2 regions of the Chitinophaga sp. HK235 genome follow, and region 2 is predicted to be linked to the other one. Evidence: riboswitches for the same ligand, from Rfam matches in the RefSeq annotation. Region 2 holds a riboswitch; the other holds the start of a gene.
The links. A riboswitch is a leader RNA that binds a small molecule or an ion and turns the genes downstream of it on or off. The one in region 2 is predicted to bind S-adenosylmethionine.
Positions count from the first base shown of each region.

Region 1: another riboswitch for S-adenosylmethionine. It lies ahead of KD145_RS31250 (PLP-dependent aspartate aminotransferase family protein); the one in region 2 lies ahead of KD145_RS26075 (PLP-dependent aspartate aminotransferase family protein).

Region 1 covers NZ_CP073766.1:8,084,013-8,095,476, reverse strand. The annotation lists gene KD145_RS31280 (sulfite exporter TauE/SafE family protein) at 213-1,184, shown strand; gene KD145_RS31275 (NirD/YgiW/YdeI family stress tolerance protein) at 1,195-1,524, opposite strand; gene KD145_RS31270 (helix-turn-helix domain-containing protein) at 1,575-1,928, opposite strand; gene KD145_RS31265 (SDR family NAD(P)-dependent oxidoreductase) at 2,047-2,799, shown strand; gene KD145_RS31260 (TIM-barrel domain-containing protein) at 2,882-5,986, opposite strand; gene KD145_RS31255 (dicarboxylate/amino acid:cation symporter) at 6,050-7,261, shown strand; gene KD145_RS31250 (PLP-dependent aspartate aminotransferase family protein) at 7,212-8,390, opposite strand; SAM riboswitch class I at 8,581-8,693, opposite strand; gene KD145_RS31245 (NAD-dependent epimerase/dehydratase family protein) at 8,765-9,685, opposite strand; gene KD145_RS31240 (YdcF family protein) at 9,763-10,980, opposite strand; gene KD145_RS31235 (ATP-binding protein) at 11,230-11,464, shown strand, end outside.
Region 2 covers NZ_CP073766.1:6,812,801-6,824,264, forward strand. The annotation lists gene topA (type I DNA topoisomerase) at 1-1,856, opposite strand, end outside; gene KD145_RS26050 (Rossmann-like and DUF2520 domain-containing protein) at 2,101-2,862, shown strand; gene KD145_RS26055 (HAD family hydrolase) at 2,945-3,466, shown strand; gene KD145_RS26060 (geranylgeranylglycerol-phosphate geranylgeranyltransferase) at 3,478-4,419, shown strand; gene KD145_RS26065 (nucleoside triphosphate pyrophosphatase) at 4,420-4,989, shown strand; gene KD145_RS26070 (homoserine dehydrogenase) at 5,071-6,252, opposite strand; gene KD145_RS26075 (PLP-dependent aspartate aminotransferase family protein) at 6,333-7,511, opposite strand; SAM riboswitch class I at 7,692-7,810, opposite strand; gene KD145_RS26080 (DUF2851 family protein) at 7,942-9,222, shown strand; gene KD145_RS26085 (OsmC family protein) at 9,297-9,704, opposite strand; gene KD145_RS26090 (hypothetical protein) at 9,888-10,721, shown strand; gene lipA (lipoyl synthase) at 10,758-11,464, shown strand, end outside.

The DNA.
Region 1 (11,464 bases), 1.3 Mb from region 2:
AAAACGAGTACAGCAAAGCATTTTAGCAGGTAAATAAACCTCTTCCGGATCTGTTTTCCCCCGGCTTGCCCTGACAATATTGATATATGGGTAACCGTTTCGCTTACTCTTTTCAGCTAATGAGCATAAACATTCTCCCAAAAAAATATGTTATATAGTCTACTAATCTCATAGAGTTTATGTATTTTGTGAAGAATTTGGTTGGGAACAAAATGGAGAAAGAAACACAAACACTCGTCACCACGGCGCCGGCAGAACAAGCGGCCTTACCACCACTGATTGTGAGAGGTACCGTTGCCGACAGTACCGCGGTGAAAAAGCAGCGATGGATATATTGGTTGACAGGCTTTATACTCCTTGCCATCACCCTTACATTGGTATGGTACCTGGTACCGGAATTCAGGACGCATGTTGAAGATGTACCTTCTACCTTTTATTACTTTCTGATTGCCGGATTTATTTTTGCCATGATTGACGGTGCCATCGGTATGTCGTACGGCATTACCTCCACCACTTTTTCCCTGAGCATGGGTATCCCGCCCGCATCAGCCAGCACGGCAGTACATATTTCCGAAATACTTAGTAACGGAATTGCCGGATGGATGCACTTCAGGATGGGGAATGTCAATAAAAAGCTGTTTAAAATACTGATCATACCGGGTATTACCGGTGCAGTCATCGGTGCCTATCTCCTTTCTTCCCTGGAGCATTATTCGATGTATACCAAACCGGTTGTTTCCCTGTATACGCTGATACTCGGCTCCGTTATCTTCAAAAGAGCCATCAGGGCACAAAAAGAAAAACAGGTCTCAAAAAAAATAAAAAGGATTGGATTTCTGGGCTTCGGTGGCGGCTTCATCGATGCAATCGGCGGCGGAGGCTGGGGATCTATCGTATTGTCCTCCCTCATCGCCGGAGGCAGACACCCGCGTTTTTCCCTGGGCACGGTGAAGGCTACCCGCTTTTTCATTGCCATGCTGAGCTCCCTCACCTTTGTGGCGGCTTTATCCTATGTACACTGGGATGCCGTACTGGGACTGGTGATCGGCAGCGCCATTGCGTCTCCGATCGCGGCGAGAGTATCCAATAAAATATCTGCTAAAACTATCATGGTGGCGGTAGCCGTGATCGTAATCGCTGCCAGCGTCAAGAGTATCTACGCCTTTCTCTTTAAAATACTATAATCATCAATAACTAATCATTGACAACAGGCCGGTTTGCCATCAGGGTGACCGGCTTGTTTATTTCGTACTGCACCAACGCTTCAATGATCACTTCATCCTTGTCATTAAAGGGTTTGGAAGGAAGAAATTTATCCGGGATATCCACTTTTATTTCAGCTGTTCTGTCTTCAAAAAGATATGTTGACCTATTGACCTTCCCGGTAATATATCCGCGGATCCTGACAGTCACACTGTCGTGGGTTAGCTGACGGGCATTTTTTAATACCTCGCCGATCGTGTAATACTGCTTATGCTGAAAAAACAAACATGGCAACAACAAACAAAATAACAGACACTTCATACGGATCCTGTTGGTTCGTTAGCTGCTAAACAGTTTTGAGGATCAATTGTTCAACTGTGAGGCCGGTTTCTGCTACCCCATTCGCTTAGTAGTTTTAAAATCGGGATCAGTTCCAATGCGGCTTCTGTGAGTTCATACTCTACCCTTGGCGGCACTTCTGCGTAGACGGTACGCTTGATAATTCCATCTTCCTCCAAAGCCCGTAATTGCAAGGTCAGCATACGTTCCGTAATATGTGAGAATTCTTTCTTTATCTCACCATATCTGTGTTTCCCGTCTTCCAGCATACTGATGATCTGTAGCTTCCATCGTCCGCCTATCTTGTTCACAGCAAAACTGAGATCACATTCGATAAGTGATTGTTCATTAAGTGTATACGTAGAATTTTTCTTCCTGGCTGCCATTACTTACATGTTTGTTCGTAGCGTACAAATGATTACACAAGCTATAAAATTAATGACAACAATTTACTTTGCATAAAAATTCAGAACAGGATTTTTGAATCAAAAAAAAAGAAGAATTATGGACTTGTATTTAAAAGGAAAAACCGCTATAGTAACCGGTGCCAGCCAGGGAATCGGAAGAGCCATCACTCAGGAATTAGCTATCGAAGGTGTAAAAGTTTTAGCGGTAGCGAGAAACGAAGATTTACTGAACAGCCTTAAAGAAGAAGTAATAGCCGCCGGCGGCGTAGAGCCGGTACTGTTAGTGCAGGATTTCGTTGCACCGGATGCACCAGAGAAAATTGCCGCAGCAGCACTGTCCAGCCTGGGACAGGTTGATATTCTCATCAATAATGCAGGCCGCAGCCGTCCGCTGGATGTTGTTGGGCCGGATGATGAATGGTCCGCAGCCATGACACTGGACTTCGACCGGCACCGTCAACTCACGCAGCAACTCCTGCCTCATATGATAGAACGCAAACAGGGAGCTATTCTGAACATCTCCAGTTCGTATGAATTAAGGGAAGTAAATGCTTCTGCAGTAGTCAAAGCAGCCGGAGTTGTATGGGCCAAACAGCTGGCCGCACAGCTGGGCAAACACGGTATCAGGGTCAACAGCCTGCAGCCCGGACTCATAGATACTAACAATATACGCCGCTTCTTCCCGGGAGAAGAACGCAGTAAATTCGTTGCACAGGCCATCCCGCTGGGTGATTTCGGTGAACCGCAGGATATGGCCAACATGGCCGTTTTCCTGGTATCGCCCCGCGCACGATATATCACCGGCACTGTGGCCACAGTGGATGGCGGATTACGTCATCACCCATTCTGATTATGTTCTCCTGAGTTTGTAAAAAACGAAGAAGCCGTCCCTTCATTTATTGGGACGGCTTCTTCGTTTTTATTCGGGAGTATTATTCAATCGTCAGATGGATATCAGCGGACTGACAGATATCCAGTACGCCTGCATCGATAAAGATGCAACCTTTTTTACAAGTGGAGTCAAATGACCAGCGCAGCGGTTTGCCGTTCAACGTTACCGCCTTTGGACGGGTATTGGAGAATACTTCCAGCTTCAGGCTCCGCTGAGGCAGCTGTCCCCGGTAAGTGCCGGTAGTAGCTGCTACCTTTATCCGTATTTCCTTACCGGCAGTAGTGGATGAAATATTCGTGTAGGCATAGGCGTTATCTTTCCTATAAGCCAGCGTGGCACCATCATCTTCATACAGTTTAAAGTGGCCATCAGCACCAGGATAAATTTCCAGGGTGAGCGTGTCTTTTGGCTTTTCCGCATCATACAGCATGGCTGGATATTTAGGAATGATAGCGCCTTGTTTTACAAACAGCGGCAATTTATCCAGCGGAGCGGCAAAATCGTTCAGCCAGCGGCCACCCTGATAAGCGGTACCATTGTCATAGTCTGTCCACTGCCCTGCCGGCAGATAGATACTGTCGCGTTTTTCTTCGTCTTTGTAAACAGGTGCTACCAGCAGGTATTGTCCGCTCATAAACTGGTATTGGGTTTCGCGGCCCCAGGTAACGGGGTCCTGCGGATACTCCAGTACCATGGCCCGGCATACGGGCGTACCCGTTTCATAGGCTTCTCTGCAGTAAGAATACATATAAGGGGTCAGCCGCATCTTCAGCTGCATATACTTGCGATTGATGGCCGTATAGGGTTCACCGTAAGCCCAGGGTTGTTTGTTGGCTTTAGCCCAACCACTGATAGCCATATATACCGGCGTGAAACATTTCCATTGCATATCGCGCACATACGTTTTAGCGCTGCCTTTAAAAATACCGTCCACATCGCCGGTGGCGTAGTTAAAGCCCGACAAACCGCTACCAATCACAGTAGGGATGTGAAAACGGATGTATTCCCAGTTGCCGCTCTGATCACCACTCCAGACAGTAGCATAACGCTGCGTACCAGCCCAGCCGGCCACACACCATACAAAACCACGGGCATCCGCATTTTGCTCGATACCATTGAATGCAGAGCGGCAGCCATCGAGGCCCCATTTATAACCCGGACCTACCCAGGCCACGTCCAGCTTCATGCAACGGGTACCCAGCCGACCTACTTCGTCTTTGATTTTTTCTACTCCGTTTTCTGTCCACAGGCCGGTATAGAAGCCCAGCTGATGCAAACGCTGCACCACGGTATCGAGGCCCTGGTAGCCACATCCATAACCATCGTTGGGTAGTATCCAGCCACCAGGTATGTTTTGTTCGCGGTATTTTTCCGCTACTTTTTTGATTACATCACCAGTAACACCTTTTTTATTGTAACAGTCTGCATCACCAAACTCAAGCCCCCAGCGCGGCACCATAAAAGGACGGCCGGTAACATGTGTATACTGCTCCAGCACTGTCTTCAGCGAAGGCCCGTAAAAATACCAGGCATCCAGGGAATAGCCTTCATGCTGCAGTACAACCGTATCCCGGAAGTCGTAAGTACCTTTATTAAACGTATTTCTGAAGATGCCATAACCGGCAGTGCTGACAAAAAACGGTGCCGGATTGGAGGTAGTGTTCGCTCCCCAGTTGCCGAAGTTGTTGCGGATATTAACGATGCTGTCGCGGTGAGAGAAATTGCCGTTCTGCATACCGCCACCGTAAAAGTAGTCCTGCGGGCCGCGACGCAGGGTCTGCGTAGCATATTCTCCCATACTCAGCGGTGCTGTTTCTTCCATCACCAACTGGCCTGCTTTATCGTACATGGCTATACGAAAAGGTGCTTTATAGACATGCAGCGTTACCCGGGCTGTGCTGATCTCATAAAATGTTTTCCGGTCTTTCAAGGTATAGGATACCGGTTTATCACCGTTCCATACCACAATACCGTTTCGTGTGGCGGCTTCAAACTTCCCGTTGGAGTTGACCTGCAGCCTGTATATATCATCTGCCACCCATTGTAGCTGCACAAAAGCATTACCCAGTGTAAAGTCAATGATACCGGGCTTTTGCGCAACTTTTTTGATGTCGGTGAGCGGCACTTTTTTCAGTAACAGGTGAGTGGACAGTGTATTGTTGCCGGTATTTTCATCGCCGGGCAGTATCGCTTTCACTTCCAGGGGCCAGATGCCTTTGGCAGACAAGTCGGCTGTTTCGAGCTGTATATCCCGGATGGCATAAGGTGGCAGTGGCTGTGTATTAAAAGGAACGGTCACTGTTTTAACCGGGCTGCCGTAGCCCAGCGTGTACTGTATTTTCACTGGTGAGGCTACCGGCCGGGTACCGAGGTTGGTTACACGGATGATGACCGGCTCTTTGGAAGAGAAGTGGTCTTTTCCGTTGAGCGGCGCCACTATATTGGTGATGGCGATGTCCAGCGGATAGACTTTTTCGTAGGTGGCCAGAAATATTTTTCCGTTGAGGGTGCCCTTATGGTCTTTTACCACGTTGCCACTGCCTTCATCGAAGGTGTAGTAATGCAGCAGGTGGTTATAAGCAGGATCTTTGTCTGTTACCGCTTTAAAAGCCAGGCGGGCAATGGCTTGCGGGGCGAGGGTGGTATCCCACATGCGCAGCTCGTCTACCGTGGCGTTGAGCGTACCAAAACCGTCTGCATCCAGCCCTATCTGGTTGCGGGGCAAAGGAATGCTCTTATCTATCCGTTGTATAAATTTCCCGTCGATATAGAGGGAGGTACCTGTGCTATCTGCTACCAGCGCCAGATGCGTTAGTTTACCTACCGGCAGCTCGTAATCAAACAGCACATCGAACTTCCCTTTTTGGGTCAGTCCTATTTTGTTGGTATTGTTATATTGTTCGAGGCGGATACCGCTCTCGTAGTCACCGGCTGTCAGCAGTGTGGAATAGGTAGTGACTTTATTTCGACTTACCAGGCATTCCACGGTGTAAGGCGGTGGGAGATCTTTCCCGTTGAGCTCCACAAAATTGCTGGCACCGTTAAACCGGAGCCGGTATTGAGCGGAGGCATTAAAGGAGGAAGCGGCGAAAAGGGCTACCAGCAGGCACCCTATCGCCATTAGTTTCAGCGAAATCCTGTTCATTGTTCACATTTAAAAATAAGTGAGCTAAAAATACTAGTTTTCCGGAAGAATAAATTTCCTTCTATGGAATTCATCAAAAATTACCGTGGCATTTTATGGCTGTTAGGCGGTATTATAGCGGGTACTATCGCAGGGTTGGTACTGGGCAAACAAGTGGCGATCATCAAACCGATAGGTGATATTTTTCTGAATCTGTTGTTTACGACTGTGATACCATTGGTATTTTTTGCCATCGCATCAGCGATCGCACATATCGATGCATCGCACCGGCTGGGCAAAGTGCTGGGAGTCATGTCGCTGGTATTTCTGAGTACGCTGTTGATAGCGGCATTTTTCACGATTGTGGCCGTGTGGATATTTCCGATCCATCAGCAGGTGACGCTGGTGCATATGGAGGAACTTGCCAATACCGGCACTTTCGGTGACCAGCTGACAAGGCTGCTGACGGTCAGTGAATTTTATGAGCTGCTGTCACGGAGGAACATGCTGCCTTTCATCATTTTTTCAGTACTGACAGGTATGGCCGCTATGCGGGCAGGAGAAAGGGGCGCCTCTTTCCGGCGTTTCCTGCATTCGGGCAATGAGGTCATGAAAGACATCCTGGGACTGCTGATGAAAGTAGCTCCTGTGGGCCTGGGCGCGTATTTCGCTTACCAGGTGGGTACTGTAGGGCCGGAGCTTTTTGGCACCTATGCGCATTCTTTAGGCATCTACTATGGTTTCGGTACTGTTTATTTTATTGTGGGCTTTAGCTTCTATGCCTTTGTGGCCGGTGGTTTCAGAGGCATTCAGACTTTCTGGAAAAACAATATCATCCCTACCCTGACGGCTGTCGGCACAGGTAGCAGCATCGCTACTATTCCGGCCAATCTGGAAGCGGTGCACCGTATGGGCGTACCTCCGTCTATTGGTAATGTAGTTGTACCGCTGGGTGCCACCTTACATAAAGACGGTTCCAGCATCAGCTCCATCATCAAGATGGCCGTGGTATTCTCCATGTTCGGCAAAGGGTTCGATAATGTTGAAACCATTGTAATGGCGCTGGGCATCACGGTGATTGTGAGTATTGTGGAAGGCGGCATCCCCAATGGTGGTTATATCGGAGAGCTGCTGGTAATGTCTGTGTATAAGTTTCCACCGGAGGCGCTCCCGCCGCTGATGGTGATTGGTACCCTGGTAGATCCGCTGGCTACCATCCTCAATGCGACGGGAGACAATGTGGCCGCTATGCTGGTAACGCGTTTTCTTCCAAAGCGGGCTGCGGCAACTTCTTAAAGGCCTGTTCAAGGTCGGCCAGCAGGTCGGTTGCTTCTTCCAATCCAACAGATAAACGTATCAGGCTGTCGCTTACCCCGGCAGCCCTTCTTTTTTCTGCGGGGATGGATTTATGTGTCATTTCAGCAGGATGACAAAGTAGGCTTTTGATCCCACCCAGGCTTTCTGCCAGTTTAAAATAATGGGTAGCAGTCACAAAAGCAGTGGCAGCAGCAGCGCGATCATCTTTTAAAGTAAAGGAGATGATTCCTCCAAAGCCTTTGCTCTGTTGCTTTGCGAGCGCATGTCCCGGATGAGAAGGCAGACCGGGATAAAATACTTTGTCTACCGCCGGATGTTGCTCCAGGTATTCCGCAATGGCCTGTGCGTTGCTACAATGTTGTTTGACGCGCAGGTGCAGTGTTTCGATGCCACGTATCAGCAGAAAGCTGTCGAAGGGCGACAGGATAGCGCCACAGGCATTTTGATAAAATTTGATCTCCTCTCCCAGCTGTGGCGTTTTAGACACCACCACTCCTGCAATCAGGTCACTATGGCCGCCCAGGTATTTGGTAGCGCTGTGTATCACCAGATCGGCACCCAGCTGTAATGGTTGTTGCAATACCGGTGAAGCGAAGGTATTGTCTACACAGAAAAGGCAGTTGTGCGTTTTAGCGATGCGGCCGATAGCCGCGATGTCGGAGATCTTCAGCGTAGGATTCGTGGGTGTTTCCAGCCATATCAGGCGGGTGGCCGGCGTGATGGCGTTAAAGACCGCCTGCGTATCCGCTGTATCTACATATTTTACACGGATACCGAATTTCTCATATACTTTATTAAACAGCCGGAAAGCGCCACCATAGATATCATCTACGGCTACAATTTCATCGCCGGCTTTCAATAGTTTGATCACTGCATCGATGGCGGCGAGGCCGCTGGAGAAAGCCGAGGCGGCTGCTCCCCCTTCCAGGCCTGCAATAATTTTTTCTGCTGTTTCCCGGGTAGGGTTATTGGTGCGTGCGTAATCATAACCTTTATTGACACCTGGTGCATCCTGCACGAAGGTAGAGGTTTGGTAGATAGGCACAGCAATGGCGCCGGTTTGCGGGTCTACGGGAATAGAATGGATCAGTTCAGTGATAGTACTCATCTTTGTTTGTTTTTTAGTTTGATGAAATAATGAAAAACAAGTTCTGAAGAAGAGCCTATCAAGATTTAGTCATTTGGGAATTTAGTTATTTAGTCATTTCAACAAAAAAAAATGCAGTGAAGATCTATGGTAATCTCCGCTGCATTTTAAATATTAAAATATTTAAATAAAAAAATCTCAAAATCGAAGAGACTTATCTTTCCTGGTGTGTCACCGGGATGGATGCAGCACCTTTCATTATGGTGGTAATGAAGGTTGCTAAGGTATCATCGGGCCATTTCCCTCCTCCTTTCTTGATAAGCAATTAAAAGAACTGGTGCAAAGATAGGACAGAAATCCAAACCACCAAATTTATTTCCTACAATTTTAGTAGACTATTCAAATTGAATGGTCTGTTTGATTCCTTCTTCATAGGAAGTAGGTTTCATGTTAAAGTGTTTTTCGAATTTGGAAGAATCAAAGATGTAGGGATAATTATTTTGATACAGCATCTCTCCCAGTTCCTTGATGGTGCTGTCGAAGAGGCCGGAGAGACGGATAAGGAAGCCGCCCAGTTTCAGGTACTTTGGTTTTACGCCCATCTGTTGTGCGATCATCCGCATATAACCTTTTCCGTCGGGGGCCGGGTTGGTAGTAGGCAGGTGCCAAACCTGGTTCCAGGAGGAATCATCCTGAGAGAGCAGGTAAAGGCCTTTGCCGGCGTCCGGTGTGAAGGTGTAGCTGTGAGTGACATCGTCTTTTCCCAACCACATTGCGGTGTTTTTCTTCCTGAACTTGTCGATGATGAGCAGGTTGAGGAAGCCTGTTTTGTCGGCACCGGGACCATAGAAGTCGGCTGCTCTGGCGATAGTGGCTGTGATATTACCGGCCTTTACTTCGTTCATCAGCTGGGTGGCAATGGCAGCACGGATCTTGCCCTTTTTGCTGGAGGGATTGTAGGGGGTATCTTCCTTCATGGGGCCGTTGACTAACCCGTAGGAATATACGTTGTCGAAAAAGATCAGTTTGGCGCCTGTGGCTTTACAGGCATTGATCACGTTGGTCATGATAACGGGCCAGGTAGCGGCCCAGAGTTTATGGTCATATTTGAGACCCGCAGTCAGGAATACCACTGCAGAACCGGCTACGGCTTTACGGGTTTGTTCTGCATCTGTGATATTTGCAGAGACCAGGTCAGTAATACCGGCGGTAGATTTGGGGGAGCGGCTCACCAGGCGGACTTTTTTCCCGTTTGCAACCAGTTCTTTGGCCAGCTCGTTTGCAATTACGCCACCGGCACCAAGGATAGTATACATTTTGTTAATTGTTTTATGTGTGATTTGTTTGAAAGACGAAGAAGGTGCTGATTATATTTTAAGATAACAAAACTTTTTCACGGGTCCAAAGGGTCCATAGCATTTGCCTGCAGGGATTTGATGTCTGGCAGGAAAGACAGGTAGTACAGATCTGCCTGTTGAAGATCAGCGGCAGGCATATATCCCAGTTCATCCTGACAGCGTTTGGTAAAGGTGCTGCTGGCCACATAATAGGTCTGGAGGGCATCCGATACGCAAAGCATTCTTTTCTGCAGGGGCATTCCGCTCTTCCAGGCTATGCGCACGGCATTGCGGACGTTGGTAGTAGTATGTCTGGCGTAAGGATCTATCATTATAACATCAGCCGGTATTTTGAGTTCATTGACCATATATTTTTTCATTTCCACCGCTTCGGCGTATGGAGTACCATAGGGATGCACGTGTCCGCCGGATACGATAATAAAGGGTGCACTGCCCTTACGGTATAATTCGGCACCAATGCGGCAACGGCTTTTGCCGGCATCACTGATAGGATCGTTATTACCGGGGCCGGCACCTGGGATGAGCAGCGCTGTGTAGGTATATTTGTTCCAGTCTGTTGTTTTAGCTTTCGTATATGCTTCTCTGTTATCTTTCTCCAATGGCTCATAACGGGCACATTCATCGTGTTTATTGAGCAGGAGCAGTCCGATGGCCGCATGTAATGCAGGCTGGAAGAAAAAAGTGCTGTGGCGGTCTTTGTGCCTGGTGCTTTTCAGCAGTTGGCCCATTGCCTGCTGATAGGCGGGACCGGAAACATAAAAAGCAGCTGAATCTATTTTTGGATAACGGAATCCTTTATTGGTCGTATAGGCGTTGATGATATAGTTCACTCCGCTGGCGGCATCTTTCCAGGCACGGGCCAGGATGGCTGTATCCGGTTCAGCTGCGTACAACTGGAAGAAACCGGAGGCGCGCATATGTTTCAACAGCTCTTCCATTACCGCGGGATGCTGTTGCAACAGCTGCGGCCAGTAGGCTGCCAAACGGGCTATGGTGGGCTTGTCGAGCAACAGGCCCTGCAAGGCAGTGGCGGACTGCAGGCGCTGCTGGAAAATGATGTTGATGCGCTGCATGGCAGTATCCTGCTGCAACAGCCTGTTTACAGCCGGGAGTTGTTCCAGTAGTGTAAACAGGTAGAAGTTCCTGTTCTGTATTACATTTTTTTCGTTTAGCAGACGATAGCCGGGGTCCTGGGCTGTGGTGGTTTGTATACCTAAGCATATAAAAAGCCACACCCACAAATGTTTCTTCATAATACGTTGTTTCTTTGGAATCAGGGAACAAAGTACAAATTACCTTTAAATTACATTTAGATCTAAATAGAATTTAAAAAAACAATAATACTAATATAATTAGTATACATATATCCATTATTTAAAATCACATATCTATAAGCATATTCATCATAAGTCCCTTTTAGCTGCAATACAGAAAATGCTTTAATTTCACGGCGCCGAAGAGTGACATTGACTCTTTTGTGCCAACTTCCAATCGATGCTATAATGTATAACGCCCACGAAAGAAAAAGTTTTTTCCGGTTTGCGGTAGTCATTCTGATGGTGATCATTCTGGTTACCTTCTTTATGATCATTTTTTTGCGGAAACGAGCAGCTGATCAGTTAAGTGCAGGTGTAAGGGACCTGGTGGCCACCAAAACCGATGCTGGCCATATAGACAAGGCTGTACAGTTATTGTATTCAGCAGACAATGATTTCCGTTTTTACACACTCACTTACG
Region 2 (11,464 bases):
TGAATCATGGGGCCGTAGCGTCCCATACGGGCCACAATCGGTTTGCCGGTAGACTCTTCTACACCCAGCTGACGTTCCCCTTTTACGCGTTCTGCGTGCTCCAGGGTGTTTTCTACATCCTTATGGAAAGGCGTATAGAACTCTCCCAGCATTTTGTTCCACACCTTCTTGCCGTTGGCGATTTCATCGAACTCCTCTTCAATTTTGGCGGTAAAACCGTAGTCCATCACGGAATTGAAGTATTGGTTGAGGAAATCGGTTACGATCATGCCCAGATCAGTGGGGAAAAGTTTGGATTTTTCCGCACCGGTATTTTCGGCATCGGTCTGGTGAGTGATTTTATCTTCTTTCAGAATGAGGATACGGAATTCCCTTTTTACGCCTTCTTTGTCCCTTTTTTCCACATAACCACGTTTCTGGATGGTGGTGATGGTAGGGGCGTAGGTAGAAGGACGGCCGATACCCAGTTCTTCCAGCTTTTTAACGAGGCTGGCTTCTGTATAGCGGGGGGCAGGACGGGAGAATCTTTCGGTGGCTTTCATCTCCCTGAGGTCCAGGGCCTGTTTCACGGCCAGCGGCGGCAGTGATCCTTCCTGAGCATCTTCTTCGTTGATATCTTCATCATCGTGGCTTTCCATGTATACTTTCAGGAAGCCGTCAAATTTCAATACTTCACCGCTGGCAGTCAGCTCTTCGTTGTTGGTGGAGATACTGATTTTAGCGATGGTTTTTTCCAGTTCAGCGTCTGCCATCTGGCTGGCGATGGTACGTTTCCAGATCAGTTCATACAGTTTGCGGGTATCGCTGTCATCTACAGTGGTGTTTTCCATGTAGGTAGGGCGGATCGCTTCGTGCGCTTCCTGGGCAGACTCGTTTTTATTTTTGAATTTGCGATACTGATGGTAGCGGTCGCCAAAGCTGGTTTTGATAGCTTTTTCTATTTCCGCCACAGCTGTGTCCGACAGGTTGACGGAGTCAGTACGCATGTAGGTGATAAAACCGCTTTCATACAGTTTCTGGGCCAGCAGCATGGTTTTAGATACGCTATATCCCAGTTTGCGGCTGGCTTCCTGTTGCAGGGTAGAAGTGGTAAAAGGGGCGGCAGGTGATTTTTTGCCGGGTTTTACCTGTATGTCTTTAACGGTATAGGCTGCTTTTACACATTCCTGGAGGAATTTGTTGGCATCTTCCGCCGTTTTGAACTTATTAGGTCCTTCTGCTTTGAAGGATATGTTCTTGCCATTGATATCTTTTCCGGTGAACCAGGCTTCTACCTTAAAGGTGCTGACAGCGGTAAAGCCGTTGATTTCCCTTTCCCTTTCAACGATCAGTCGTACGGCTACAGATTGTACGCGGCCGGCAGAGAGCGAGTTACGCATGCTCATTTTCCGCCATAACACCGGGGATAATTCAAAACCCACAATCCTGTCTAGTATACGGCGTGCCTGTTGGGCGTTTACGCGGTCCATATCCACCCGGCGCGGATGCTGTACCGCATTTTCGATGGCCGGTTTGGTAATTTCATGGAATACAATACGTTTGGTTTCACCCGGATCGAGCCCCAGCACCTCGCACAAATGCCATGAAATGGCTTCCCCTTCACGGTCCTCATCCGTTGCCAGCCAAACCTCATCGGTTTCCTTAGCCAGCTTCTTCAGGTCTTTTACGACCTTTTCTTTATCTTCCGGTATTACATATTTAGGCTTGAAGTTATTTTCAATGTCTATCCCCATGTCGTCCTTCTCCAGGTCACGGATGTGGCCGAAGCAGGATTTGACTTCAAAGTCCTTGCCCAGAATTTTTTCAATGGTCTTGGCCTTTGCCGGGGACTCAACTATAACTAAATTTTTTGCCATGTAAGCTTCTTTAATGTGCTGCTAAATACGTAAAAAAACGTAAAATAAATACTAATAGGATTTTGCAATTATATAAAAGTACCTTCAAAATAAAAAATAAGGCCCCTTTAAACCATAAAGTTACGAATAATGAATGTTGAAATAAGCATGCTGAATGCAAGCGCAGGCAAATGATCATCCATTATTAATTATTCATTATTTACAAATTGTAATTTGTAATCCGCAATTAATCATAAATTTACTTATGGACATTGTAATAATTGGAACCGGGAATGTGGCCCATTGTTTTGGCCAGCTGCTGAAACTGAATGGGCACCAGGTGATACAGGTGCTGAGCCGCCATATAGACCATGCCCGGGACCTGGGGGAAATGCTCAATGCCCCCTACACCGATGATTTAACGGATATAAATATGAATGCGGATGTTTATCTCCTGGCCGTCAGCGATGCCGCCATCCCGGAACTGAATGATCAGCTCCGCCTGGGCAAACGGATCGTAGCCCATACGGCAGGGGCCGTACCACTCAGCGCCATCTCCCGCATATCTGTCAATACCGGCGTATTATACCCTTTACAATCCATCCGTAAGGAACTCAAAACCTACCCGCCTATCCCGGTTATGCTGGAAGCAGGCAATGATGACGTACTCAGGCGTTTGCAGGCGCTGGCTGGCAGTATTGCCTCCCGTATTGCCATAGCAGACTCAACCCAGCGACTGAAATACCATCTCACCGCAGTGTTGTGCAACAACTTCACCAACCATCTTTTTGCCGAAGCCAAAGCTTATTGTGAGAAGGAGCAGCTGGACTTCACCCTGTTGCAACCTATTATTAAGGAGACTTTCGACCGGCTGGAGAAGTATGCTCCGGAAACGGTACAGACCGGTCCGGCCCTCCGTAAGGACAACGCTACCATGGACTTGCACCGTTCCCTCCTGGCTGATAATGAACATCTCTTACGGGTATACGAAGTGCTGAGTGAAGCCATCTACCGGCTGCATCATTAATCATAAGTAGTGTAACATCCCCGCACAATTCAATTTGTTATCTGTAATTGCTATTTTTGGGGCCGTTACAGAAAAATTCTACATGAATATATTAGCTTTATTTAAACCTATTACCACTTTTGTCCTGGATGTGGATGGTGTTTTGACGGATGGAACGTTGCAGCTGCTGCCCGGCGGGGAAATGTCGCGCAAAATGAATATCAAAGACGGCTATGCCTTACAGCTGGCGGTCAAAAAGGGTTACCGTGTGGTGATCATCTCCGGTGGAAAATCGGAGAGCGTGGTAAGTCGCCTGCAGGGACTGGGCATCAAAGATATCTATACCGGTATTCACGATAAAAAGGAAAAACTGCAGGATTATGTATTTGAGCATGATCTTGCCTGGAACGAGATCCTGTATATGGGAGATGATATACCGGATTACCAGGTGATGCAGCTGGTGGCGCTGCCGGTTTGTCCGGCAGATGCGGTACCGGAAATAAAAAGCATCTCCAGATATGTATCACCGGTACCGGGTGGCCATGGCTGCGTACGGGAAGTGATCGAAAAAGTACTGAAGCTGAATAACCACTGGCTGATGGACGAAGGCATAGCATCGAAATAAAACACTACACTATGAAACTCTGGGCTGCATTTTTTAAACTGGTGAGATATCCCAATCTCATATATATTGCCCTAACCCAGTTTTTGCTGCAATATTGCGTGGTAGCACCTGTATTGCACAGCACCGGTGAAGAACCGTCACTTTCTGTGCCGCAGTTCATTCTGTTGAGCCTTTCTACCGTGCTGATTGCTGCCGCGGGCTATATTATCAATGATTATTTTGATATCAACATTGATATTGTCAACAAGCCCGATAAAATGGTGCTGGATAAAATCATCAGCCGCCGCTGGGCAATGGCCTGGCATACCATATTTAATATGGCCGGTGTGTCACTGGGTTTTATCGTAGCCTGGAAAACAGGCCAGATCTATCTGGGCTTTACCCAGGTGATCTGCTCCCTGCTGTTGTGGTTTTACTCCACTTCCTTTAAAAGGCAGGTACTGATCGGCAACGTGGTGATCTCCCTGCTGACCGCCTTATCGGTGGTAGTAGTGGGCTTTTACGAGAAACAGATCTACGAAAGCTTTGAGGCCATCATGTCTCCTTCCGGAAGGAAACTGATACAGATCATTGGTGTGTATGCGTTGTTTGCCTTTATCATTTCCATGATAAGGGAAATTGTGAAAGACCTGGAAGATATGATCGGTGACAGTAAAGACGGTTGCCGTACAATCCCCATCATCTGGGGCGTGCTGCCGGCCAAACGCCTGTGCAACATCCTGCTGTTGCTGCTGCAGATAACCATTGTCGCGGTGGAAGTAAGGGTATGGATATTGGGTTGGTATGGTGCCATTATTTACCTGTTGCTGTTTGTGCAGTTGCCCTGCATTTACGTTTACTGGCTGTTGAAGAAGGCACACCTGGCGGCACATTACCACAAGGTGAGTTCCATTGTAAAGCTGGTGATGCTGACGGGTATTTTATCCATGATATTTTTTAAACTTTTGTTATAGATGTATAAAGGCGCACCTGTTGTGCTGGCTTCCCAGTCGCCCCGCAGAAAACAGCTGCTGGAGCAGGCTGGCATCCCTTTCGAAGTGAAGGTGGTGGAAACAGCAGAAACTTATCCTCCCGGGCTGGCTATAGAGCAGATTCCCATTCATATTGCAGAGCAGAAGGCGGAAGCCGTGATGGCGCTATGTACGCCGCAGGACATTGTGATTGCGGCTGATACGGTGGTGGTGCTGGATGATACCATCATCGGCAAACCCAAAGACCGGGAAGACGCTATCCGTATCCTGACTGCGCTGAGCGGCCGGGAACATCGGGTGATCACCGGAGTGGTGATCCGCCGCAATGGAGTGGAGACAGCTTTCTCCCAAACAACTACCGTACATTTTAAGCCTCTCACCCCTGATCAGGTGAGTTATTATGTAGATAATTTCAAACCCTACGATAAGGCCGGTGCTTATGCGATCCAGGAATGGATCGGCGCGGTGGGCATCGACAGCATCCATGGCTGTTTTTACAATGTAATGGGACTGCCGGTGAGCAGGGTCGTGGAAGAACTCAGCAAGTATTAAAAATCAGAGAGGCTGTCCCGTAATGGAGACAGCCTCATATATAATTATAATGGTTGGTTCGTGCCGGTAGGCACCAATATCTTACTCGAGAACTAACAGGTTTACATCTTTCTTTTTCAGCCATCCGCCTTCTTTCAGTTTTTGCAGGTTGATGGTTCCCACCACATATCTCCATTCAGGCGATTCATACTTTTCAGAGATATTGAAAAATTCTGTCAGGTCTACCTGGTCAGGTGTTTTATAGCGCAGGTATACTTTCAGCTTCACGTCGTTGGAGAAGTTGGGCTGGTTGTTTTGTTTGATTTTTTTGTATTCGTAGCGGTAGTTGTACAGCAGGGCAGAGATGTCGGAGAGAACGGCGCTGCCGGTGGCGGTACCGCCGGCACCTTTACCTACGAAGAACTGTTTGTCGGTGAAGGCACTTTCCAGGAGGATGCCGTTGTATTCGTTGTACACGTCGAAGAGCAGGTTGTGTTCCTTTACCAGGTGTGGTAATACATAGGAGTACACGCTTCCGTTCTGGCGGCGGCATTGTGCGATCAGTTTGATGGTACAGTTACGTTGTTTGGCGAACTGTATATCGAAGTCATTGAGATGATGGATACCGAAGTTGAACACTTCTTCGGGTTTTACGAAAGTACCGAAGGCGTGGAGGAGGAGGATAACGATTTTAAATTTGGGATCGTATCCTTCGATATCGAGGCTGGGGTCTGTTTCGGCGAAGCCCAGATCCTGCGCCTGTTTGAGGGCGGTATCAAAGCTGAGGTTTTCTTCGAATATTTTGGTGAGGATATAATTCGTAGAGCCGTTACAGATACCTTCCACCGCGTTGAGGAGGTCGTTATCGTAATATTCTTCCAGGTTGCGGATGATGGGAATACTGGCGCAGCTGGACGCTTCATACAGGAAAGGCACTCTATGAGCTGACTGGAGTTCGTACAGGGCAGGCAGGTTTTCAGCGATCATACGTTTGCTGGCGCTTACTACGGCTTTACCGTTGCGGAGCGCGGTGCTTACGATGTCGAAGGCCGCTTCTGTGTCGTTGATCAGCTCTACCACTACGTCAATAGTAGGATCTTCGAGGATTTCATTTTTATCGGTCGTAAAATAGCTGTTGTCGATAGGTCTTGATTTGTTAGGGTCTTTAATGCAGATCTTTTTGATGCGTGCATTAATACCTTTGGTCCTGTTCAAAACCTCGTACAGACCTTGTCCTACGACGCCGAAGCCGAAAATACCCAGATTGATGATCTTGTTTTCCATACTTTAGTACATAATTGGTTGGTGCTGTCAGCGTTCAGTGTTGAAGCGGCCTGTGGCGGCCTATAGCTGTGAGCTGACAGCTATTGTAAAACAGTGATTTGTTTGCCGGCTGGATGGTTTAGTTTATCCAGTGCCTGTTTGAGGTCGTTGATGAGGTCTTCCGCATCTTCGATCCCTACTGATAACCGGATGCAGGAGTCCTGCAGTCCTGTTTTTTTCCGGAATTCTTCCGGTATGTTGCGATGTGTCATAGTGGCCGGGTGGGCCAGCATACTTTTCACGCCGCCGAAGCTTTCCGCGAGTTTAAACAGCTTGGTAGCGTTGACGATGCGGATCGCGTTTTTGATATTGTCGCTTTTGAGCGAGAAACTGACGAGTGCACCGTAGTTTTTCTGCTGTTTGCGGGCGATATGATGGTTTTTATGGGAGGCGAGTCCCGGATAATATACTTTGTCTACTGCCGGATGCGCGGCCAGCCAGTTAGCGATGGTGCTGGCATTGCTGCATTGTTTTTCGAACCGGAGGTAGAGTGTTTCTATCCCGCGGATGGTCAGCCAGGCTTCAAACGGACTCAGGATACTGCCGGAGATGTTCTGATTGTACCGGATCTGGTCTGCCAGGGCTTTGGAATTGACCACCACTAGTCCGGCGATCACATCACAGTGGCCGGCCAGGTATTTGGAGGCGCTGTGGATCACGATATCGGCGCCCAGTGTGAGCGGTTGCTGCAGCAGCGGGGTGCTGAAGGTATTGTCTACCGCCAGCAGTATATTATGTTGTTTGGCAATTTTGCTGATAGATTTGATATCAGAGACGCGCAAAGTAGGATTGGTAGGAGATTCCAGCCAGATGATGCGGGTATTGGGTGTGATGGCGGCCAATACTTTGTCGAGGTTGCTGGTGTCTACAAAATTTACTTTGATGCCAAAACGTTCGAACATGTGGTTGAAGATCTGGAAGATGCCACCATAGGTATCTTCCACGGCCATGATTTCGTCGCCGGATTTCAGCAGTTTGAGTACCGCGTCGATGGCAGACATGCCGCTGGCAAAGGCGAAGCCGGCATAACCTTCTTCCAGGCTACAGATGAGCTCTTCCAGTACTTTACGCGTGGGATTGTTGGCCCGCGAAAATTCAAAACCTTTATTGATGCCCGGTGATTCCTGCACAAAGGTGGATGTCTGATAGATAGGTACGGAAATCGCACCTGTCAGTTCATCTACCGGAATGCTATGAATCAGTTGTGTAGCTGTTTTCATGTTAATAAAATTTTAATGAAGTCACAAATAGTCATGCTATTACGTGCAACTTTATCATTAAAAATCTACTTAAACAACCTTATTTCCAGGAAGTGACGGGAGAGGGCAAAAAAATAGCTCTTCCGGGTGTTGGAAGAGCTATTAATCAAATAATATATCTGGTGAAGAATTATCTCTGCCAACTTATCTTTCCCCGGTATTACCGGGGCAGGAATTAGCACCTTTTTCCTGATCTGTTGAATCAGGAAAGGTTGCTAAGGCATCGCAGGGCCAAGTCCCTCCGCCTTTCTGGATAAGTGATGTATAAGAACTGGGTGCAAAGGTAATGGCAGTTTTATCAATTTTCCAAATTTGGGAGCAGAATTTATTTTCCGGCAGCGGGTGAATTGTTATCTTTAGGAACATTGTTTTATTGACCAACCATATCTTTATGAGTGTTAACCCCCCGCTCTCAGAGGCGCTGTTCCAGCATATCTGGAAGTGCCGTCTGTTCAGGCAGGACAGCCTGGTGGCCATCACCGGAGAAGCTGTCCAGATCATCAGCCCTGGTATACAAAATCATCATAGCGGTCCTGATTTTACGGCGGCCCGTATCCGGATTGACGGCATTTTATGGGCCGGCCCGGTAGAGCTGCATCTGCGCTCGTCTGACTGGTACCGGCATGGGCATGCCGGCAATGAGCAGTACCGGCATATCATCCTGCATGTGGTGTATGTACACGATCTGCCGGAAGGTATTGGCGGACACATTCGTTGTCTGGAACTACAGCCGTATATCTCCAATCTGTTGCTGGAGCGGTATGAGGAGCTGAGGCGTACAGCAGCCTTTGTGCCCTGTAGTGCGCATGCCGGCAGGGTTTCCCGGTTGATCTGGACTGGCTGGCAGGAGCGCCTGCTGGCCGGACGCTGGGAACGGCGCTGGCAAGAGCTGCTGCACTGGCTGGGTATCAATGGCTTCAACTGGGAAGAGACCTGTTACTGGTCACTGGCCCGCAGTTACGGAGCCCCGGTGAATGCCCGGCCTTTTCTGCAACTGGCGCAGTCGTTGCCCTATACCGTGCTGCAATGGCATTACGATCGGCCGCTGGCGGCGGAAGCTCTGCTGTTTGGCCAGGCTGGCATGCTGGAAGGACCCTTTGCCGACGTATATCCTTTACAGTTACAACAGGAATACGGACAGCTCCGTCAGCGCCACCAGCTGGAACCTATGATGGCCCATCAGTGGAACTGGCTCAGGATGCGGCCTTCAGCCTTCCCTGCCATGCGTATCGCCAGCTTCGCGGCGCTGATACAACAACGACGGCAGCTTTTTAGCCGTATCCTGGAAGTGCGTAATATCCGGGAACTGGAACAGCTTTTTTTCGTTCCCCCTTCCCCGTATTGGCGCACGCATTATCGCTTCGGACGCAGTGTACGCCACACCCGCCAGCCCGGGCGGCAGGCACTGCATACGGTATTGATCAACAGCGTATTGCCGCTGCTCCACCTGTATGGTCAGCAGCGTCAATCGGCTTATTTCCAGGAGCTGGCACTATCGCTGCTGCAGCAGCTGCCGGCAGAAAATAACCATATTACGCGGGCCTGGAAAAAGCTGGGTGTCGTACAGGAAAATGCATTGGCATCACAAGGGCTCCTGGAGTTGAAGCAGTATTATTGCGAACAGAAGAGATGTCTGGAATGTGCAGTAGGGACGCGGATTCTGGGCGGGTAGGTAAAAACAAAGGCGCAGAGGAAGACGGTTGTCAAACTCCTTTGCGCCTTTGTAGCTTTGCGTTTCCGCGAAAATTACCAGTTGAAGGTAATATCCTGTTTAATGTCAGGATGGATGCTTTGTGCTACGGGGCAGGTATGGGCGGCTCTTTCGAGGATGGTCTTTTCCTTGTCACCGAGGCCATGACCAGCCGGCATATCGAATATTACGTTGATACCGGTGATACGACGGGGTTCTGTGCCCATGATCTTGGTCACACTGATTTTTGTGCCATCGATAGGCCAGTTGTTGTCTCTGGCTTTGATGCCCATGATGGTGAGCATACAGGAACCGAGTGCTGCTGCTACCAGATCAGTGGGAGAGAAACGTTCGCCTTTACCATTATTATCTACCGGGGCGTCTGTTTCGATAACAGTGCCTGACTTCAGGTGTGTGGCTGTTGTTCTGAGCTCGCCGGTATAGATTATTTCAGCTGTTGCCATATTTTTGTTTTATAAAGACAGTTAAAATCTGTTTGATATCAACTGTAAAATAAATGTATTTTTAGTAGATGAGAAAGCCGGAAAGATGCACTGGCAAACTCGGAAAAAATTAGGTACGTTTGTAATATTAATATAACAATACCTTTGTTCAAGCGTTTATTTATTACATAATAGCCCATCACTGTGAAAAAATTATACATCATCCTATTTTTAGCAACGATCTCCGGAGGTTTGTATGCACAGACAACAAACCGGCCTTCTACATCTTCCAAAAGAACTGAGAAAGAAGAACGCAAACTGAAGAAGATTGCCATATTCCGGGAGCAGGAGGAAGGAGAGAACGTGTTTCAGCGTGATTTTTCCGTGGGCGCCCGTTTGAATACGGATGGCTGGTCAGGCTTTGTGGAGATGGGCTATCGTAAGAGCCGCAAAGTGGTGAATTATTTTCAGTTTGAATTTGCAGAGAAGAAAAATCCCAAGGAAACCAAACGCCAGGGCTCCGGTGGCAGTGGCTTCTCCTTTACGGAAAGGCCGTTTATCTATGGAAAGGTCAACAACTTCTACCAGGCTAAGCTGGGCATCGGACAACGATATCTGATCGGCGGCAAAGCCAATAAAAACGGAGTGGAGGTAGATGCCATCTACTATGGAGGCCTGTCTGTAGGGCTCCTGAAACCTTACTATCTGAATGTTAAGAGCCAGGACGGCCCTGAACAGGAAGTGAAATACGATCCCAGCAATCCAAACAATAACTTCCTCAACGATGGTAAAATCATCGGTGCTGCCGGCTTTGGAAAGGGCTGGAGCGACCTGAGCGTAGTGCCCGGATTACATGCCCGCGCAGGCCTCCGCTTCGACTGGGCCCACTTTAATGAAGTCGTAAGCGCCCTGGAGATCGGTGTAAATGCCGAGATGTATACTAAAAAGATACAGATCATGGCAAATCAGGATGATAAACAGTTTTTTTTTAATGCATATGTAAGCTTGCAGTTTGGTAAGCGCTGGAATAGGAGATAAGTATTAACTTTGTTTTTTTAAAGAAAGGAATCAGCGATGCAAGAACTACCCGTTATAGCTGCCGAACCGGCCACCACAAGAGTGAAAAAGCCCGACTGGCTGCGCGTTAAGTTACCTATAGGCGAGAACTACAAGCAGGTAAGAAACCTGGTAGATACCCATAAATTACATACGATCTGCGAAAGCGGCAACTGCCCGAACATGGGCGAGTGCTGGGGAGCCGGCACGGCCACTTTCATGATCCTGGGCAATATCTGTACCCGCAGCTGCGGCTTCTGTGCCGTAGCCACCGGCCGTCCGGAAGCGGTGGACTTCGACGAGCCACAACGTGTGGCAGAAGCCATCTACCTCATGAAAGTAAAACATGCGGTGATCACCTCTGTAGACAGAGATGAGCTGAAAGATGGCGGTTCCATCATCTGGGCCAATACTATCAATGCCGTAAGAGCCCTGAACCCGGATACCACCATGGAAACACTCATTCCCGACTTCCGTGGCCAGTGGGAAAACCTCCAGCGCATCATAGATGTAGCACCCGAGATTGTTTCCCATAACCTCGAAACAGTGGAAAGACTGACCAAACAGGTTAGAATACAAGCTAAATACCATCGCAGTCTGGAAGTGATCCGTCGGCTGAAAGAAGGCGGCATGCGTACCAAAAGCGGTATCATGCTCGGACTGGGTGAAACCAAGGAAGAGGTGGTACAGGCTATGCAGGACCTCTATGACAACGGCTGCGATGT